3 regions of the Streptomyces sp. NPDC093568 genome follow, and region 1 is predicted to be linked to each of the others. Evidence: riboswitches for the same ligand, from Rfam matches in the RefSeq annotation. Region 1 holds a riboswitch; each other region holds the start of a gene.
The links. Region 1 has a riboswitch for cyclic di-AMP ahead of ACIRD7_RS31245 (M23 family metallopeptidase). Riboswitches for the same ligand answer to the same signal wherever they lie in the genome.
Positions count from the first base shown of each region.

Region 2: it holds a riboswitch for cyclic di-AMP, as region 1 does, so the genes downstream of both, ACIRD7_RS34400 (NlpC/P60 family protein) here and ACIRD7_RS31245 (M23 family metallopeptidase) in region 1, are expected to answer to the same signal.
Region 3: it holds a riboswitch for cyclic di-AMP, as region 1 does, so the genes downstream of both, ACIRD7_RS28420 (LysM peptidoglycan-binding domain-containing protein) here and ACIRD7_RS31245 (M23 family metallopeptidase) in region 1, are expected to answer to the same signal.

Region 1 is NZ_JBIWJD010000008.1:457,232-465,055, forward strand. It holds gene ACIRD7_RS31225 (MarR family winged helix-turn-helix transcriptional regulator) at 1-185, opposite strand, end outside; gene ACIRD7_RS31230 (dihydrofolate reductase family protein) at 251-1,384, shown strand; tRNA gene ACIRD7_RS31235 (tRNA-Met) at 1,497-1,570, shown strand; gene ACIRD7_RS31240 (PP2C family protein-serine/threonine phosphatase) at 1,672-2,757, shown strand; cyclic di-AMP (ydaO/yuaA leader) riboswitch at 3,005-3,162, shown strand; gene ACIRD7_RS31245 (M23 family metallopeptidase) at 3,174-4,199, shown strand; gene ACIRD7_RS31250 (PrsW family intramembrane metalloprotease) at 4,308-5,627, opposite strand; gene trmB (tRNA (guanosine(46)-N7)-methyltransferase TrmB) at 5,777-6,631, opposite strand; gene ACIRD7_RS31260 (hypothetical protein) at 6,718-6,885, opposite strand; gene lhgO (L-2-hydroxyglutarate oxidase) at 6,899-7,824, opposite strand, start outside.
Region 2 is NZ_JBIWJD010000010.1:293,091-297,862, reverse strand. It holds gene ACIRD7_RS34405 (sugar ABC transporter substrate-binding protein) at 1-838, opposite strand, end outside; gene ACIRD7_RS34400 (NlpC/P60 family protein) at 1,147-2,775, opposite strand; cyclic di-AMP (ydaO/yuaA leader) riboswitch at 2,784-2,960, opposite strand; gene ACIRD7_RS34395 (NAD-dependent epimerase/dehydratase family protein) at 3,102-4,160, opposite strand.
Region 3 is NZ_JBIWJD010000007.1:393,162-397,933, reverse strand. It holds gene fahA (fumarylacetoacetase) at 175-1,395, opposite strand; gene ACIRD7_RS28425 (HAD family hydrolase) at 1,710-2,540, shown strand; gene ACIRD7_RS28420 (LysM peptidoglycan-binding domain-containing protein) at 2,640-3,380, opposite strand; cyclic di-AMP (ydaO/yuaA leader) riboswitch at 3,386-3,571, opposite strand; gene ACIRD7_RS28415 (hypothetical protein) at 4,203-4,379, shown strand; gene ACIRD7_RS28410 (polyprenyl synthetase family protein) at 4,760-4,772, shown strand, end outside.

The DNA.
Region 1 (7,824 bases):
AGGTCGGTCATGCGCAGTCTGCGCTCCGGGGTTTCGGAGAGGGTGGCGAGGATGGAGTAATACAGATGGGGCATGCCGGCCTCCTGCTGGAGCTGCCGGTCCAGCGCGTCCTCCACGAGAGCGGCGGCCGCGACGTACGCGCGCCAGGCGCGCTGCTCCTTCGGGGTGAGCCAGCGAGTCGTCATGTGACCAGTGTAGGTTTGTTTCAAAGTTGAACCAAGATCAGATCGCCGAGCCGGAGAGCGCGCCCATGCCGTCGTACCCCTACGTCCTGCTGTCGGCCGCCGTCTCCCTGGACGGCTACCTCGACGACACGACCCTTGAGCGGCTGCTGCTGTCCAGCGTCGCCGACTTCGACCGGGTCGACGAGGTCCGGGCGTCCGTGGACGCGATCCTGATCGGCGCCGGCACGATCCGGGCGGACAACCCCCGGCTCCTGGTGAACTCGGCCGAGCGGCGGGCCGCGCGGGTGGCGCGGGGCAAGTCGGAGTACCCCTTGAAGGTCACGGTCAGCGCGTCGGGCGAGCTGGACCCGGCGGCGAACTTCTGGCACACCGGCGGCGACAAGATCGTCTATACGACGGAGAAGGGCGCGGAGCGGCTGCGGCGGGAGCCGGTCGCCGCGGACGTCGTCGCGCTGGGCGAGGAACTGGACTGGCGGGGGCTGCTGGCACACCTGCGGGAGGTGCGCGGTGTCGAGCGGCTGATGGTCGAGGGCGGCGGCACGGTCCACACCCAGTTGCTCCAGCAGGGGCTGGCGGACGAGCTGCAGCTGGTGCTCGCGCCGCTGTTCGTCGGGGACTCGGGGGCGCCGCGGCTGTTCGGGCCGGGCGCCTACCAGGGCGGGCGGCTGCGGCTGCTGGAGACACGGCGGATCGAGGACGTCGTGCTGATGCGCTACGAGCCGACGGCACCCGGGGCCGGCGCCCTCCCCGCCGCCGCGGACCGGCACTGGCTGGCGCTGGCCTGCGAGCTGGCGGCGCAGTGCCCGCCGTCCGCGACGGCGTTCAGCGTCGGGGCCGTGGTCGTGGCCGCCGACGGGACCGAGCTGGCGCGCGGGTACTCCCGGGAGGGCGACGATCCGGTGGTGCACGCGGAGGAGGCGGCGCTGGCGAAGATCGCGCCGGGGGACCCGAGGCTGGCGTCCGCCACCGTGTACTCCAGCCTGGAGCCCTGCACCCGGCGCTCGTCGCGTCCCGTGCCCTGCGCACGGCTGATCCTGGAGGCCGGGGTGCGCCGCGTGGTGACGGCCTGGCGGGAGCCGGACACGTTCGTGACGGGGGCCGACGGCAGCGGGATGCTGGCGGCGCACGGGGTGGAGGTCCTGGTCCTGCCGGAGTACGAACAGCGGGCCAAGGCGCCCAACGCCCACCTGTCGTCCTGACCCGCCGGGTGTGACGCGGCCCGCACAACCGACCGAAAAACCCTGGTCAGAGCCGCCCGCCGGAAACGCGTGTGCTTCGGGTCCTGCGGATGGCGTACTATGGATTCACCGACGCGGGGTGGAGCAGCTCGGTAGCTCGCTGGGCTCATAACCCAGAGGTCGCAGGTTCAAATCCTGTCCCCGCTACTGAAGGCTCAGGGCCGGAACTTCTCAGTTCCGGCCCTGAGTGTTTCCCCGGTCGGCCCCCAGCACTCGCTGCCCGCCCCCTGATCGGCAACCCTGATCAGGTGGAGCAGCGGCGGATCTCATACGCGCGCCGGTTCGTCCGGTTGCTCCCCGCCCTGCTGATCGCGGCAGGTGCCGCGTTCGACCACGTCACCCCCACCGGCTTCACCGGCGCGCCCTTCTTCACGGCGGCTCCGCTGGTAGCCGCTCCCCTCTACTCGCTGCGCGGCACGGTGCTCACCGGTGCCGTCGCCCTCGCCGTACTGCTCGTGCTGCGGGTCCTGAGCGGCGGCCTGACCCGGGCGGAGATCCTCACCGAGCTGGCCACGGTCCTGGTGGTCTCCGTCCTCGCCGTCCTCATCAACGTCCTCGTCCGCCGCAGCGACCAGCGCCTCGCCTCCGCTCGCGAGATCGCCGAGGCCGCCCAGCGCGCCGTGCTGCCGGAACCCGGCGAACGCATCGGCGGGTTCCGGATCGCGGCGCGCTACGAGGCCGCGCAGACCGGCGCCTCCATCGGCGGCGACCTGTACGCCGTGCAGGACAGCCCGCACGGCGTCCGGCTGATCGTGGGCGACGTGCGAGGCAAGGGGATGGGGGCGGTCGGGGCCGTCGCCGTGGTCCTCGGGGCCTTCCGGGAGGCCGCCGAGCAGGAGACCACCCTGGAGGCGGTCGCGCAGCGACTGGAGAGGGCACTGGAGCGGGAGCGCAGGCGGCGCGACGGGGCCTCGGTCCGCGAGGGGTTCACCACCGTCGTACTCGCCGAACTGCCGCACAGCGACGGCGTCGTGCGGCTGGTGAACCGTGGGCATCCCTCCCCGCTGCTGCTGTACGCCGACGGCTCCGTGCGCTCCCTGCCCGCCACCGAACCGGCGCTGCCGCTCGGCATGCGCGAGCTCGGCGCCTGGCCCGACCGGGCCGACGAGGCCGACTTCCCGAGCGGGGCCACACTGCTGCTGTACACGGACGGACTGTCCGAGGCGCGGGACGACAGCGGGCGGTTCTACGACCCCGAAGCGGGGCTCGCCGGGCGGGCCAACGCCCTGCGCGAGCCGGCCGCGTTGCTCGGCGTGCTCGCGGCGGAGGTGCGCCGGCACTCCGGCGGCGGGATGGCGGACGACATGGCGCTCATGGCCGTTCGGCGGCCGTGACCCCCGTTTCTTGATCCTTCTCACCAAGGGTGATCGGATGAGCGCCCTCCGCATAACAACTGACATACCGTCAATACCTGTGGGACTCCTGAGCCTTGGCCAACTCGCCCGATTTAGGCAGCTGATGACCCGTAAGTCCAGGCGAAAATCGTTAATGATCAAGCGGAACAGCTTGGAATCCACACCCCGGGTCTATTAACGTTCGATAACGCAGCGCGGTCGTCCCAGCCGTCACAAGAGGCGGCTCCGTGCTCATGCGCCGAGTCCCGCAAGGGAGCCGGGGAACCACCACCCTGGGGTGAATCGCACGGATTCCGCCGTGGAAGCACGGTTGGTATACGCGCGTAGGAGACCTTCCTGCTCCGAACCCGTCAGCTAACCCGGTAGGCGAGAAGGAAGGAAAGGAGTACGCCCACGTGGCGTCAAACCGGCCTGCTCCGCAAGCCCCGTTCGTGCCGAGTCGGCGCAGTACGGAAACCTTCGGCTACGACAGCTACCGCACCGACGAGGGCCCGTTCGAGGAGTGGAATCCCACCGCGGAGTCCATCCGTCCCGTTCGTGGCAGGCACCGTGTCTCCAAGCAGCGCGGCGGGGGACTCGCCCGCAGCTCCACGGTTCTCGGCGTAGGCGTCATAGCCGCCGTCGGCGCGGGCGGTATGGCCAGCGCGAACAGCGGCAAGCCGCCGGTCGCCATCACCATGCCCGACCTGCCGCTGATCTCCGACGACTCCGCCGAGCCCGCCGAGGACACGGCCACCGCGCTCAGCACGATGGGCGAGACCACCGAGCAGACCGCGCAGGGCGCCTCGGACGCCGGTGAGGCGCTGCGCAGCCGGATCATCGCGCAGGCCGAGCTCCAGCAGGACCAGATCGACACCAAGGCCGCCGAGGCCGCCGTCGCCGCCGCCGAGAAGGAGGCCGCCGCCGCGGTCGCCAAGGCGGAGCAGGAGGCCAAGGAGAAGGCCGCCGCCGCGAAGGCCGCCGCCGAGGAGGAGGCCCGCAAGAAGGCCGAGGCCGAGCGCCTCGCCGAGCTGGCCAAGCAGTTCACGCTGCCGACCTCCTCGTACACCATCACCTCGACCTTCGGTCAGGCCGGCGCCTACTGGTCCTCCGGCTACCACACCGGCCTCGACTTCGCCGCTCCCACCGGGACGCTGATCAAGGCGATCCACTCCGGCACCATCACCTTCGCCGGCTGGGACGGGTCGTACGGCTACAAGACGGTCCTCACCCTCGACGACGGCACCGAGCTCTGGTTCGCTCACCAGTCCTCGATCAGCGTCAGCGTGGGCCAGAAGGTCAACACGGGCGACGTCATCGGCCGCGTCGGCGCCACCGGCAACGTCACCGGCGCCCACCTGCACCTCGAGGTGCACCCCGACGGCGCCGCGAGCGGCATCGACCCGATGGCGTGGCTGCAGAGCAAGGGCCTCACCGTCTGAGGAACCCCACGGGCTCACGGCCCCAGGGCTCCTGAGCATCACCCGACTCCGATCCACCGGCGGTCCCGGCGGCGTCCCCCCGACGCCAGGACTGCCGGTTTTCGGCGTTCAGGGCGAGCGGTAGGGGTTGTACGCCGGGTAGGGCGCCGCCGGCCCGTAACCCTGACCGTACGGCTGCCAGTGGGCGGGCGCCCCGTACCCGTACGCCGGCCAGGCCTGAGCCGACAGCGCGTGCTGCAGCGCCGGCCGGGCGAACTCCCGCCGGGCCCACAGCGCGTGCAGCAACTCCTGCTCCCGTACGACGTAGTCCGCGCCGGCCCGCCCGCGGCGCCCCCGGTGCCGCAGGAACGCCAGCGACGTGGCGTAGGCCTCGTACTGCGCCACCGACCGTGCCGCCGCCCGGCCCCCGTGCCGGCGCGCGTACTGCCGGGCCACCCGCCGGTCCCGCATCGAACCCAGCACGTACGGCTCGCCCGGGGACAGCCACCCGGCGGCCACGTAGGCGGGCAGTTCCTCGCGCACGGTTCTCAGCTCGCGCTGCCGGGTCCAGATCACCAGCCAGGTCAGCAGCCCGAACGCGGGCACCATGAGTGTCGCGTACACGGCGAAGAAGCCGTACTCGCCGAAGGTCGAGGAGCCGTTCCACAGGGCGTGCATGCCCATGGCGAGCAGCAGCCCGAGCAGCGGGAGCAGGACGCGGCGCACGTGCTGGCGCTCGCCCGACAGCGCGGCGATGCCGAAGCCGATGCCGGTCAGGACCGTGAAGAGGGGGTGTGCGAAGGGCGACATGATGACGCGGACGAAGAAGGTCGCCGCCGTGACGGAGGCGATGCCGCGGTCGCCGGTGAGCTGGTCGGTACCGAAGGCGGTGCCGAGGTAGAGGATGTTCTCGGTGAAGGCGAAACCGGTGGCGGTGACGCCGGCTATCACCACGCCGTCGACGATCCCGGTGAAGTCCCGGCGGCGGAAGAGGAAGACGAGCAGTACGGCCGCCGCCTTCGCCAGCTCCTCCACGACGGGCGCTATGACGGTCGCGCCGAGGGTGTCCGCGTGCGACGGGTCGGCCGTCGCGGTCGCTATCCATCTGGTCGCGAAACTGTTGGCGACGATGGCTATGAGCGCCGCCGCGCACGCGCCCCAGGCGAAGGAGAACAGCAGATTGCGCCACGGGCCCGGCTCGACCCGGTCCAGCCAGCGGAAGGCGGCGACGAGGAGCGGCACGGGCAGCACCGCCAGTCCGAGCCCGACGAGGAACCCTTCGGTGCCGGTCTGTTCGCGCACCAGGGCGAGGATGACCAGCCCGGAGAGCGCGAGCAGGGTGCTGAGCGCGCCGTAACGCACCCAGCGTTTCTGCCACCAGTGCGCGTGCCGCAGTGCGCCGCCGGTGGGACCGGTGGGGTGCGTCGGGTACGGGGGACAGGTGGCCACGGCATTGACCCTAACGAGGCAGGGGCGCCGCCCGCAGCAGCGCGAGTGGGGCTCGGGCGCCGGTGGGGGGTTGCTGTCGGTGCTGCTGTCGATGATCTGGTCGGTGCTGTGCGCGTCGATGTCGTTCGGTGCTGGTGTTCCCGCTGCTCCTACCGCTGTACGCGGCGGAAGAGCAGGTCGTTCACCACATGACCCTTGTCCAGTCCCTGGCCCTCGAAACGGGTCAGCGGCCGGAACTCCGGACGGGGCGCGAAACCGCCGTCGGGCCGGGTGTTCTCGAAGTCGGGATGCGCGCTCAGCACTTCGAGCATCTGTTCGGCGTACGGCTCCCAGTCGGTGGCGCAGTGCACCAGGGCGCCGGGCTTGAGCCGGGTCGCGGCGAGGGAGAGGAACTCGGGCTGGATGAGCCGCCGCTTGTGGTGGCGCTTCTTGGGCCAGGGGTCGGGGAAGTAGACCCGCAGCCCGTCGAGCGAGTCCGGCGTGAGCATCTCGCGCAGCAGGATGATCGCGTCGCCGTTGCCCACCCGGATGTTGCCCAGTCCGTTGCGGTCGGCGAGGGCCAGCAGGTTTCCCTGCCCCGGGGTGTGGACGTCGATGGCGAGGATGTTGGTTTCGGGGTCGGCGGCGGCCATCTGCGCGGTCGCCTCGCCCATGCCGAAGCCGATCTCCAGGAAGACCGGGTTGTCGTTGCCGAACAGCTCACCGAGATCGACGACCTGCTGCCCGTCGATGTCGAGCCCCCACTTGGGCCACAGCCGCTGCAAGGCGTCCGCCTGTCCCGCGGTCACCCTGCTCCGCCGCGGCTGGAAACTCCTGATCCGCCGCTCGAAGTGCGACCCGGCCGGATCGGCCTTGGGGCCGTCCGGGAACCGCGGCTCCCCCTTGGCCCGGGTGTGCCGGACGGAGACACCGGGGACATGACGGGGGTGCTCACCCTCGGCCACGGGCTGACCTGGGGTGGTGCCGGGGCGGGGGGCTTCGGGGGCGTTGAGGGAGTCAGACACAGTGCGTCGATTTTACGTGCTCCCGCAGCCGGCCCAGAGGCCTCCGGCCGGGCTCGCCGACACCACGCATCGCCGCTCACAACCGCTCAGGCGGACTCCAGCACCGCCAGCGCCCGACGGGCGACCTCCCGCCCGATCGGCAGTGACATCAGGAAGTCGTCCACCAGCGACCCGTCCCGCAGCACCCCCTGCGCCCGCAGCCCCGCAGCCGGCCCAGGGGGCCGCCGGCCGGGCTCGCCGACACCACGCACCACTGCTCACGACTGCTCAGGCGGACTCCAGCACCGCCAGCGCCCGACGGGCGACCTCCCGCCCGATCGGCAGTGACGCCGTGGCCGCGGGGCTCGGGGCGTTGAGCACGTGGACCGCCCGCGGGCCTTCCCGGATCAGGAAGTCGTCCACCAGCGCCCCGTCCCGCAGCACCGCCTGCGCCCGCACTCCCGCCGCCGCGGGCACCAGGTCGTCGGACGTCACCGCGGGCAGCAGCCTGCGCACCGCCACCGTGAACGCCCCCTTGGACACCGACCGCAGCAGCTCCCCCGTGCCGTACCGCCAGTGCCGCCGTGCCATGCGCCAGGTCCCGGGCCACGTCACCGTCGTGCCGACCTCCCGCGGCCGTACGACGCCCCATCCGTAGCCCTCCCGGGCCAGCGCCGGGACCGCGTTCGGCCCGATGTGCACGCCTCCGTCGATCCCGCGCGTGAGGTGCACGCCGAGGAACGGGAACGCCGGGTCAGGCACCGGATACACCAGCCCTCGCACCAGCTCGGGCCGAGCCAGCGAGTAGTACTCCCCGCGGAACGGCACGATCCGCACCTGCGGCTCGTCCCCGGTCATCCGGGCCACCTCGTCGCAGTACAGCCCGGCGCAGTTGACCAGCACCCGACCCCGTACGACGTCCCCGCGCGTCGTCCGGACGGCGACCCCGAGCTCCGCCCGGCGGTCCACGCGCTCGACCCGCGCGCCGTACCGGATCTCCGCCCCCGACGCCTCGGCCAGCTGCCGGGCCACGCCCACGAAGTCGCACACGCCCGTCGTCCCGACGTGTATCGCGGCCAGTCCGCGCACCTCCGGCTCGTACTCCGCGATCTGCGCGGTGCGCAGCTCGCGGACCGGAATGCCGTTCTCCCGGCCGCGCTGGACCAGGGCGTGCAGGCGGGGCAGCTCCTCGCGCTCGGTCGCGACGATCAGCT
Region 2 (4,772 bases), on a different contig from region 1:
GGTCCACCGCGAATTCGACCTTGCCGTCCTGGACGGCCTTCACCAACTCCTTGTTGAGGTCGAACGTCGCGACCTTGGCCTTGCCGCCCGCCTCGGCCACCGACTGCACGGCGGTCAGCGCGAACGGCGCGCCGAGCGTGACCACCTGGTCGATGGAGGCGTCCTGCTGGAGCTTGGCGGTGATCGTCGACTTCACCGACGGCATGTCGGTGCCGTTGACGTAGAGGATGTCCGTCGTGCCCTTGAACCCCTTCTTCAGGCCGGCACAACGGGCCTCCAGCGCGACATGGCCCTGCTCCTGGATGACACAGAGGGCGTGCTTGGCGCCGACCTCGCCGAGCCGTTCGCCGAAGGCCTCGCCGGCGATGTTCTCGTCCTGCCCGAAGTACTCGAGCATGCCGAGTTCCTTCCAGTTGTCCAGGCCGGAGTTGAAGCCGACGACCGGGATGCCGGCCGAAGTCGCCTTGGCCACCACGGCCTTCATCGCGCTCGGCTTGGCGGCCGTCAGGGCGATCCCGTCGACCTTCTGGTCGATGGCGTTCTGCACGAGGTTGGCCTGGTTGCCGGCGCTCGGGTCGCTGGAGTAGACGAGCTTGACGTTGTCCTTGGCCGCGGCGGCCTCGGCGCCCTTGCGGATCAGGTCCCAGAAGGTGTCGCCGGGTGCCGCATGCGTGATCATGGCCACGGTCATCCGGGGTGTGGTGGCCTTGCCGGCCGAGGCGTCCGCGGAGCCCTCCTCGGACTGCTTCCCGCCGGAGCCGCTGGAGCAGCCCGCGGCGAACAGGGCGGTGGCCAGAGCGGCAGCCGTCAGGTTGGCGGGCCGGTGGTGTCTGCGCATGTCCCATGCACCTCGCTGTGCTGGTCGGGGCGGGTTCTCAGGTGGGGGGAGGTTCACGGGCACCGCCCGTTGGATACCGACTGGAGCGCTGCACTAGCGCGCTCTAGTGGCAGGTACTATGCGGCCGTCCACAGGTGATGTCAATGGGTTTGTCAGGACGTATCGACAAAGCCGAGGTGGGTGGCGGCGTGGGTCGCGTGGAGCGACGGCGCAACGCAAGACCACCCCGCCTCGGGGAGACGGGGTGGTGACGGCCCGTTAGCGGGTCGGAGGTGGGGTGGGGTGGGGTGGGGTGGGGTGGTTGTGCGTCAGGCGGGCCGTATCGCGCTGTGGATCGCCGATTCTCCCGCGTAGTGGATCGACTCCTCGCGGATGATCGCTCCCGGACCCGGGGCGTGGATCATCATGCCGTTGCCGGAGTAGATGCCGACGTGTCCGGCGTGGTACAGGACGAGGTCACCCGGCTCCAGGTGGGTCAGGGCGACTCCCTGCCCGGCGAGCGCCTGCTCCTGCGCGGTGCGCGGGAGTGAGATGCCGGCGGCCTTGTAGGCGGCCTGGGTGAGGCCGGGGCCGTCGAAGGAGCCCGGTCCTGTCGTGCCCAGGACGCACGGCTTGCCCAACTGGGCGCGGGCGAACTCCAGGGCGCGGATGGCTCGGGTGTCCTGGGATCCCGTGGAGGTGATTGCCGGGCTCGTTCCGAGGGTCCGTTCGGGAGCGGGGTCGGGGGCGGGGGCTGTAAGGGCTGAGGTCGTCGTGGTCCAGGCCGGTGCGGTCTGGGCCTGGGTGGTCGTGGTCCAGGCCGGTGCGGTCTGAGCCGGGGTCGTCGTGGTCCAAGCCGTGGCGGTCTCAGCCGCTGTGGTCTGTGGTGGCGTGGTCAGTGCCTGTGTCGTCGTCGGCCCAGCCGTCGCCCCGGGCGGGACCGTGGTGAGGTCGGCCGCCGACTGTGCCTGCAGCGCCTGCCATTGCGCGTCCGCCGAGGGCTGGACCGGGTCCGGCGTGGTGCTCCAGATGTCGGCGGCGGGCAAAGCGGCGGCCGGTGCCGTGAGCGGGTCGCTCTGCCGTGCGACGTACGTGGAGAGCAGAGTGCGGGCCTGGTCGAGCTTGCGCTGGTTCTGCTCCTTGGAGGACCGCAGCGCGGAGCGCTGTTGGGGCTCGGCGGCCGGTGCGGGGGCCAGGTTCGTCTCCGGAGCCGTCCCGGCCGGGAGGGCGAGGACGGGCGGGAGGACCTGGGTGGCCTGAGCGTCCGCCCCCAATGCCCCCGACGCACCCAATACCCCCGATGCCCCCGACGCCCCCAACACCTCCGGGGCAGCCGGCAGGGCGGCCATCGGGCCGGCGGTCAGTTCCGCCATGGGGCCCGCGCCAATCGCCGGCTCGGCCGTCAACTCGGCGGCACCAGCGGCCGGTAGCGCGGCGGCAGGGGCCGCCGGCAGCTCCAGCGCCGGGCGCCCCGACGAGTCCAGTGCCCGCTCGAGGCCGGTCGCCGCACGCGCGGGACGCCGGGGCGCGGGCCGGTCGGGTGTCCTGTCGCTCGGCAGCACCGCCGGCACGGTCGGACCCAGCTTTGCGCGTGCGGCGTCGAACCACTGCCGGGTCACGCTGTCCAGCGAGGGATCGTCACGCCGGCTCTCCGCGGCACGGGACGCGGCGGCGGGCGCGGACCGGGCGTCCGCCGGGCGGGCGGCGCGCTTGCGCGGTCCCGTCGACGACGCGCGGGTGGCGTTGAAAGTCCCCGAGTCGGTCTCGGCGCGGTCGTAGAGCGAGGTGACGTGTCGGCTGACCTCTTCGCGGGTGGGCGTCTCGTCCGCGAACGAGGGGGTGGCGCCCGCCGTCTGGCCGAGCAGCGCCACCGAGGTGAGGGCCGCCGACGCGAGTGCGGAGTTGCGCATGCCGGGCAGGCTGAGAGCCCCCGGCCGCGCGGTGCCTTCCGGCGCCATGGGCGACGTACTCCTTCCGTACTCCGCCTACCGGGTTAGCTGACGGGTTCGGGCGGTAGGTTCCGGAAGGTGTGCCCTACGGCCCCTGCCCCGAAGGGCAGTTGGGCCGATTCACCCCAAGTTCGGTTGGGTCCCCGGCTCCGGTCGCCCTTGCGGGGGCGCGCCGGATTAGGCGGAGGCCGCACGTCCCGGCGGGGTTCGCCGGAGGTCGTCGTGCGGCCTGAGCCGTAACCTAACCAACTTGTGCGCCTCCCGTGAAGGTTGAGGCGTTAAATGTCCGATACGTTTCTGTGACCTTCGACGCTAGCGGGCGCGGGAAGGCGTGTTCACTCCGCGGCGCGCCGGTGTCGCCACGCTTCGTAGTGGTCGAGGAGGGTCTCCTCGATCGGGCGGTAGGTGATGCCCAGTTCGCTCACGCTGCGGCTGTTGTCCACCCGGAACCGGATGCCGAGGTGTCTGCGGATGTAGTCCTGGCTCAGTCCGAAGGCGGGGCCCAGGACGCGCACCGGCCAGTGCGGAAGGGCGGTGCGCGGGAGGCGGAGGTCGCGGGGGCGCCGGGTCCGCAGGATGCGCGACATCTCGTGGAACGACGTCATGGTTTCGCGGGCCACGATGTAACGGCCCTTGGCGTCCGGGTTCTCGGCCGCGGCGATATGTGCGTCGGCCACATCGCGCACGTCCGCCGTGGTGAAGCTGAAGTCCGGAGCGCCGTAGAAGAAGTAGCCCTGGAACAGCTCCTGAAGCAGGAACAGGCTCCCCGACTCCGACGCGGGTGTGAGGGACGGCCCCAGGACCAGGCCGGGGTTGACCGCCACCATGCGCCAGCGGCCCTGCGCGGCCGCCGCGTCCCAGGCGGCGCGTTCGGCGACCGTCTTCGCGTAGTGGTACGGGTTGTTCTCCACCGTGCTGGTGGTGTTGAAGTACCGCTCCGACAGCACCCCGTCGTCCATCGCCAGGACGTCCGCGTAGTCGCCGAAGATCGCACCCACGGTGGAGGTGAGGACGAGCCTTTCCACGGTGGGTGTCCGCTCGATGGCCGCCAGCACGTTGCGCGTGCCCAGCAGGGCCGGGTCGACCATCTCCCGGCGGCCGTCCTTGATCTTCTCCGGCATCCGGAACGGCGACGCCACATGGAACACCGTCCGGCACCCGGACATCGCCTCGTCGAAGGAGCCCTCGGTCAGCAAGTCCGCCTCGAACAGTGACAGTTGGTCGGGGTGGGCCTCCTGCATCTCCCGCAGCGGCCGCAGCTTGGCCGTCGCGGCCGTGCTCCGGACGGTGGCGTGGACCCGGTGGCCGCGCTCCAGCAGCCGTTTCACCAGATGACTCCCGACGAACCCACTGCCGCCGGTCACCAGCACGGCCGTCGACCGGTGTGCGCCCACCCTCACTCCTTCGCTCGCGCGGAAGCCGGTCGATCACGGTAGCGGCGTTTCCGGTGCACCTCCATGCACGCCTTCGCCGGTTGCACCTCCATCCACGCCTTCGCCGGTCGCACCTCCATCCACGCCTTCCCCGGTGACGGGCTCTCCATGGGGCGGATTCGCGTCACCCCTGGAAAACCAGCCACTGAAGGTTGTGTACGACTCGGGGAGGTCGTACGTACGTACGACCAGTCGAACGGGGGGTGTGGGTGGGTTCTCCTACGGCTCGAGGCTCGCCCGGTGTCCCGCGACCGCACCCGCTGTGCAGAATCTGTGAACCACCTGGCCGGGGCGCGCAGGCAGGTCGTGCGGATACCGGGAGGGCGCCTTCACCAAACCCCCGCCCTGGGTGGCCTGAAGCCACCTTGCTCGGTCAACTTCGAACACACCAAGGTGGATTGAGCACTCGAGCATCAGGAGTCACAAGCGCATTGCTTGGCCCGGACGGCCGACAAGTCCGGGGTACCGACGGGGGAAACTGATGCGGTGCGCCGGCCGCCGCCATCGACCCGCGGGGGCTGCTCGCGCACCCGTCCGGCACATCTCCCTGCCGTCTCTTGGTGCCCATGTCCC
Region 3 (4,772 bases), on a different contig from region 1:
GCCGGTCGTGGCGCGCTTTCCACCGCCAGCCAGTATGACGGTGACCTTTGAAGGAGTCAGGGGGAAAGACGCGCCGAATGCGCGCTCCGGGCCGGCATCACACCCGCCCGAGGCCGCGCCCGCGACCGCGAACCACCCGGTAGGAGCCCCGAGTTGGCCCGGACCCCACTGTCGTCACCCCGCCACGATCCGCCCCGTGACGTCACCCAGCCCCACCCGGACCCCACCGGGACCGGGCGCCCAGGCGGTCAGCGTCACGACATCGCCGTCCTCCAGGAACGTCCGCTTGCCGTCGGGGAGTTCGAGCGGGTCCCGGCCGTTCCACGTCAGCTCCAGCAGTGAGCCGCGCTCGCGCTCGGTCGGTCCGCTGACCGTGCCGGAGCCGTACAGGTCGCCGGTGCGCAGCGAGGCGCCGTTCACGGTCATGTGGGCGAGCTGCTGGGCGGCCGTCCAGTACATGGTGGAGAAGGGGGGTTCGGAAATCACGTGGCCGTTGACGGCCACCGAGATACGCAGGTCGTAGCCGCCGGGTTCCGTGTCGGAGCCGGAGTCGTCCAGGTAGGGCAGCAGGGGGTGCGTGCGCTCCGGTGGTGCCACCCGTGCCTCCTCCAGGGCGTCCAGCGGGGTGATCCACGCCGACACCGACGTGGCGAAGGACTTGCCGAGGAAGGGGCCGAGGGGGACGTACTCCCAGGCCTGGATGTCGCGTGCCGACCAGTCGTTGAGGAGGCACAGGCCGAAGACGTGCTCCCGGAAGTCGCCCAGCGCCACCTGTTCGCCCATCCGCGACGGTGTCCCGACCACGAAGCCGACCTCGGCCTCGATGTCGAGGCGGACCGACGGGCCGAAGAGCGGCGCCGGATCGGTGGGCGCCTTGCGCTGGCCCGAGGGCCGTACGACGTCCGTGCCGGAGACCACCACCGTGCCCGAGCGGCCGTGGTAGCCGATGGGCAGGTGCTTCCAGTTGGGGGTCAGCGAGTCCGCGGCGTCGGGGCGGAACATCTGGCCGACGTTCCGGGCGTGGTTCTCGGAGGCGTAGAAGTCGACGTAGTCCGCGACCTCGAAGGGGAGGTGCAGGGTCACCGAGGACAGCGGGTGGAACAGGTCGCGGACGGTCTCCTGGTGCGCGGGCACCGTCACCCACGCCGTCACCGCGCGGCGCACGTCGGACCAGGTGGTGCGGCCGGCCGCGAGCAGCGCGTTCAGGGAGTCCTGGGCGAGCAGCGGGGCGTACGGCGAGCCGAGGGCGTGGGCCGCCTTGCCCGCGTCGAGGACGTGGTCGCCGAGCCGGACGCCGACCCGTCGCGCGGGGTCAGAGCCGGGAAGGGAGAAGACGCCGTACGGAAGGTTGTGTGTGCCGAAGGGGTCGCCCTCGGGGAGATCGAAGGGGGGCATGGGGTGCTGCCTCACTCTCATCCGCTCCGTATGCCATGTGGTCGGGCCACACGTTACGGGTGGGGCGCCCGTCTTGGGCAGTGCCGGCCTCGCGTCGCCGGTGCCGGAGAAACAGCAGGTCGTCACGGCGGGCGGAGGTTCAGGCGCGGCTCAGGCGCGCTCCGGCACCACGTGGGAGTGAAATCGCGACGGGGAAAGGACAGTTGTGGGCGCGGAAGCAGAAGCGGAACCGGAACAGGTGTCAACGCATGTGAACACAGCAGCCGTCCGGTTCAGGTCGAGTCGATGGGGCCTCCTGTCCGTATTCTCTGATCATGGCCCCACCCATCGCATATTCACTCATCGCCACTGACCTGGACGGGACGCTGCTCCGCGGTGACGACACGCTTTCCGACCGGACCGTCGACGCGCTCGCGCGGGTGGCGGCGGCCGGTGCCCAGCACCTCGTCGTGACGGGACGGCCGGCGCCCAGAGTGCGTCCGCTGCTCGACGACTTGGGCAGTACGGGGCTCGCGGTGTGCGGACAGGGCGCGCAGTTGTACGACGCGGGCGCGGACCGTCTGCTGTGGTCCGTCACGCTCGACCGGGAGCTCGCGGAGACAGCGCTCGGCAAGATCGAGGCCGAGGTGGGGCAGGTGTACGCCGCCGTCGACCAGGACGGCGTCGACGGGCTCACGCTCATCGAGCCCGGGTATCTGATGCCGCACCCGACCCTGCCCGCCGTACGCGTCAGGCGCCGCGGAGACCTGTGGTGCGAGCCGATCAGCAAGGTGCTGCTACGCCATCCCAGCCTGTCGGACGACGAGTTGGCGGCGACGGCGCGTGCGGTGGTCGGTTCGCTCGCGACGGTCACCATGTCGGGGCCCGGCACCGTCGAACTCCAGCCATGCGGCATCACCAAGGCGACCGGTCTCGCGCTCGCCGCCGAGCATCTCGGGCTCGGTCCGCGCGAGACGATCGCCTTCGGTGACATGCCCAACGACATCCCGATGTTCGACTGGGCCGCGCGGGGCGTCGCGATGGCCAACGCGCATCCCGAACTCAAGGCGGTCGCCGACGAGATCACCCTGTCGAACGAGGACGACGGCATCGCGGTCGTCCTGGAGAGGCTGTTCGCGGGGAGCTTGGCGCATATCGTCCAGTAGAGGGTGATCTCCAGTAGAGGGTGATCGTCCAGTAGAGGACGATATGCGCCGATGAGTCGCTTACTTCCCCGGGGGCCCGGGAGTCCCGGGGGCGATTCCCTAGTAGGGCCCGTTCACGTTGTCGATCGAGCCGTAGCGCGCGGCCGCGTAGTTGCACGCGGCCACGATGTTCGCGACCGGGTCGTAGGGGTCGTACACCGTGCCCGGCACGTGGTACGCCGCGAACGTGGGGTCGATGACCTGGAGGAGGCCCTTGGACGGGGTGCCCGCCACGGCGTTGGAGTCCCAGTTGTTGATGGCCAGCGGGTTGCCGGACGACTCGCGCATGATGTTGCGGTGAATGCCGTCGTATGAGCCAGGGATTCCGTTTTGCGCCATGATGTCCAGCGCGTTGCGGATCCAGCCGTCCAGGTTGTTCGGGTACGACTTCACCGAGGTCTGGGTGGCCTGGGCGACGGAGGACTTCTTGGCGGGTGCGGACGCCTTGTCGGCCGTCTTGCCCGGCGCTGACGCCTTCTTGGTCGCCCGGACCTTCAGGTCGACGCCCGGGTGGATCAGGCGGGGGTTGTCGCCGATGACCTCGCGGTTGTCCTTGAAGAGCTGCTTCCAGCCGCCCTGGGCGTCGTAGCGGTCCGCGATGCCGTAGAGCGTGTCGCCCTTCTTGGTGGTGTACGTGATCGAGCCGGCCTTGGCCGTGGTGGAGGTCTTGGCGGGCTCCGCGGCACCTGCGGTGGTCGCGCTCAGGAGCGGGAGGGCGAGGGCGACGGTGCCGGTGCCGGCGAGGACGGCACGGTGGGTGAGCGGGTTGGTGCGGGGGCGGCGGTGCTTGCCTCGGGGCATGGCGCTGTTCCTCTCCGGCGCCTGCGAGGTGAGCTGTCGGGTTCGGGCGGGAGATGCCCGGCCGCGCCGTCTCGCGACGGTGCGACTTAACCCCAAGCCGGTGCGCGGGCGCCATCAAGGCGTCCGGTCCGGCGACTTACCTGGGTCCCCCGCTCCTGCCGCGCGTGTGTGAGTTACGTCGGGGATGACTCGGGCGGCGGCAGGATTAGGCGTCCGCCCGACGAGCGGGAACGTATGCGAGAGCACATGCCCGGAACAAGTGCCGTAATCACCTGTCGTGCGGTTGACCATGGTCTGAGGCGTATGGGGCGCTTGATCCTTTGCGGTTGCCAAGCCTCAACTTGCGTTCGGGGCAAGGCGGGGAGGGGTGTGCCCGGCCCAGGGTGCGGGCGGGGGTGAGTGACCCAATTCACTGGTGATCACAGAAGTGGCAAATCGGGCAATGGCTCCAACTCGCCTTTAACCGGCTGTCCGTGGAGTCCGTTTTTCCCGCGTCCGACGGAAAAGGGCCTCTTCGCCCTCCGGGTGGAGCGCGCCGCCGGGGTCGTGAAATGCCCCTTTTTGCAACTCATTGCCGTGTGCGGCCCGGAAGGGGCCGGTGAGCTCCCGGCCTCAACACGCGGGTCTGCTCGCCCACTTCCGCGCCGGGCTGCCCGGCCGCCGGGTCGGCGACCCCCGTGAGGACGGAACCTCCCATGCGGTGCACGTCGTTGTCATGACGATCGAGCGGCGCGCGCGGGTCGTGATGTGTCGTCTCGCAGGGGGAGGACATACGGATGTGCATGAGCGGGATCCCCGGCCGGTCGGCGGACCGGACGCATCGTGCGCCGCGGCCGGCGCGCCGCGGCCTTCGCGGCCTTCGCGGGCTTCGCGGCGAGCCCGGCGGGCCCGGCGTCCACCGCGGTCGTGCCGGCCATCGGTTTCGGTGGCCCCGTGCCCGCGCTGATCGACCCGGGGCTCCCTGGGGTCGTGGTGGCGGCAGGCACCGCCATGGCGTAGTGGCCGCGAACGATCAGGGCCCCGCCCTCCGGCGCGCGGCCCCGGCCGTGGGAGGCGGGGTCTGTGGGCCTTGTCGGCATGCCCAGGCCCCTGCGGGCGGCCGCGTCCGCGAGGGCCGGGACGCGGATGGCCTGCATGTTCTCGGATCCGATGGCGGCGTCGGTTCGGGATACAGGCCGCTACTTCCCTATAAGTCGATGGATATCCGGCCTTATCACGTGATCAAAAAAATACCGGCCGTGATCCGATACCGCCCGTGGTGGACGGGTGGGCGGCATCGGTGATCGAAACCTGACCGGATACGCTGACTTGAGTGATGGCAGCGACCTATCGACAAACCGTGTAACCGCCAGTAGACACCAGCAGACAGGAGACCCCTCGTGACCGTCGTCG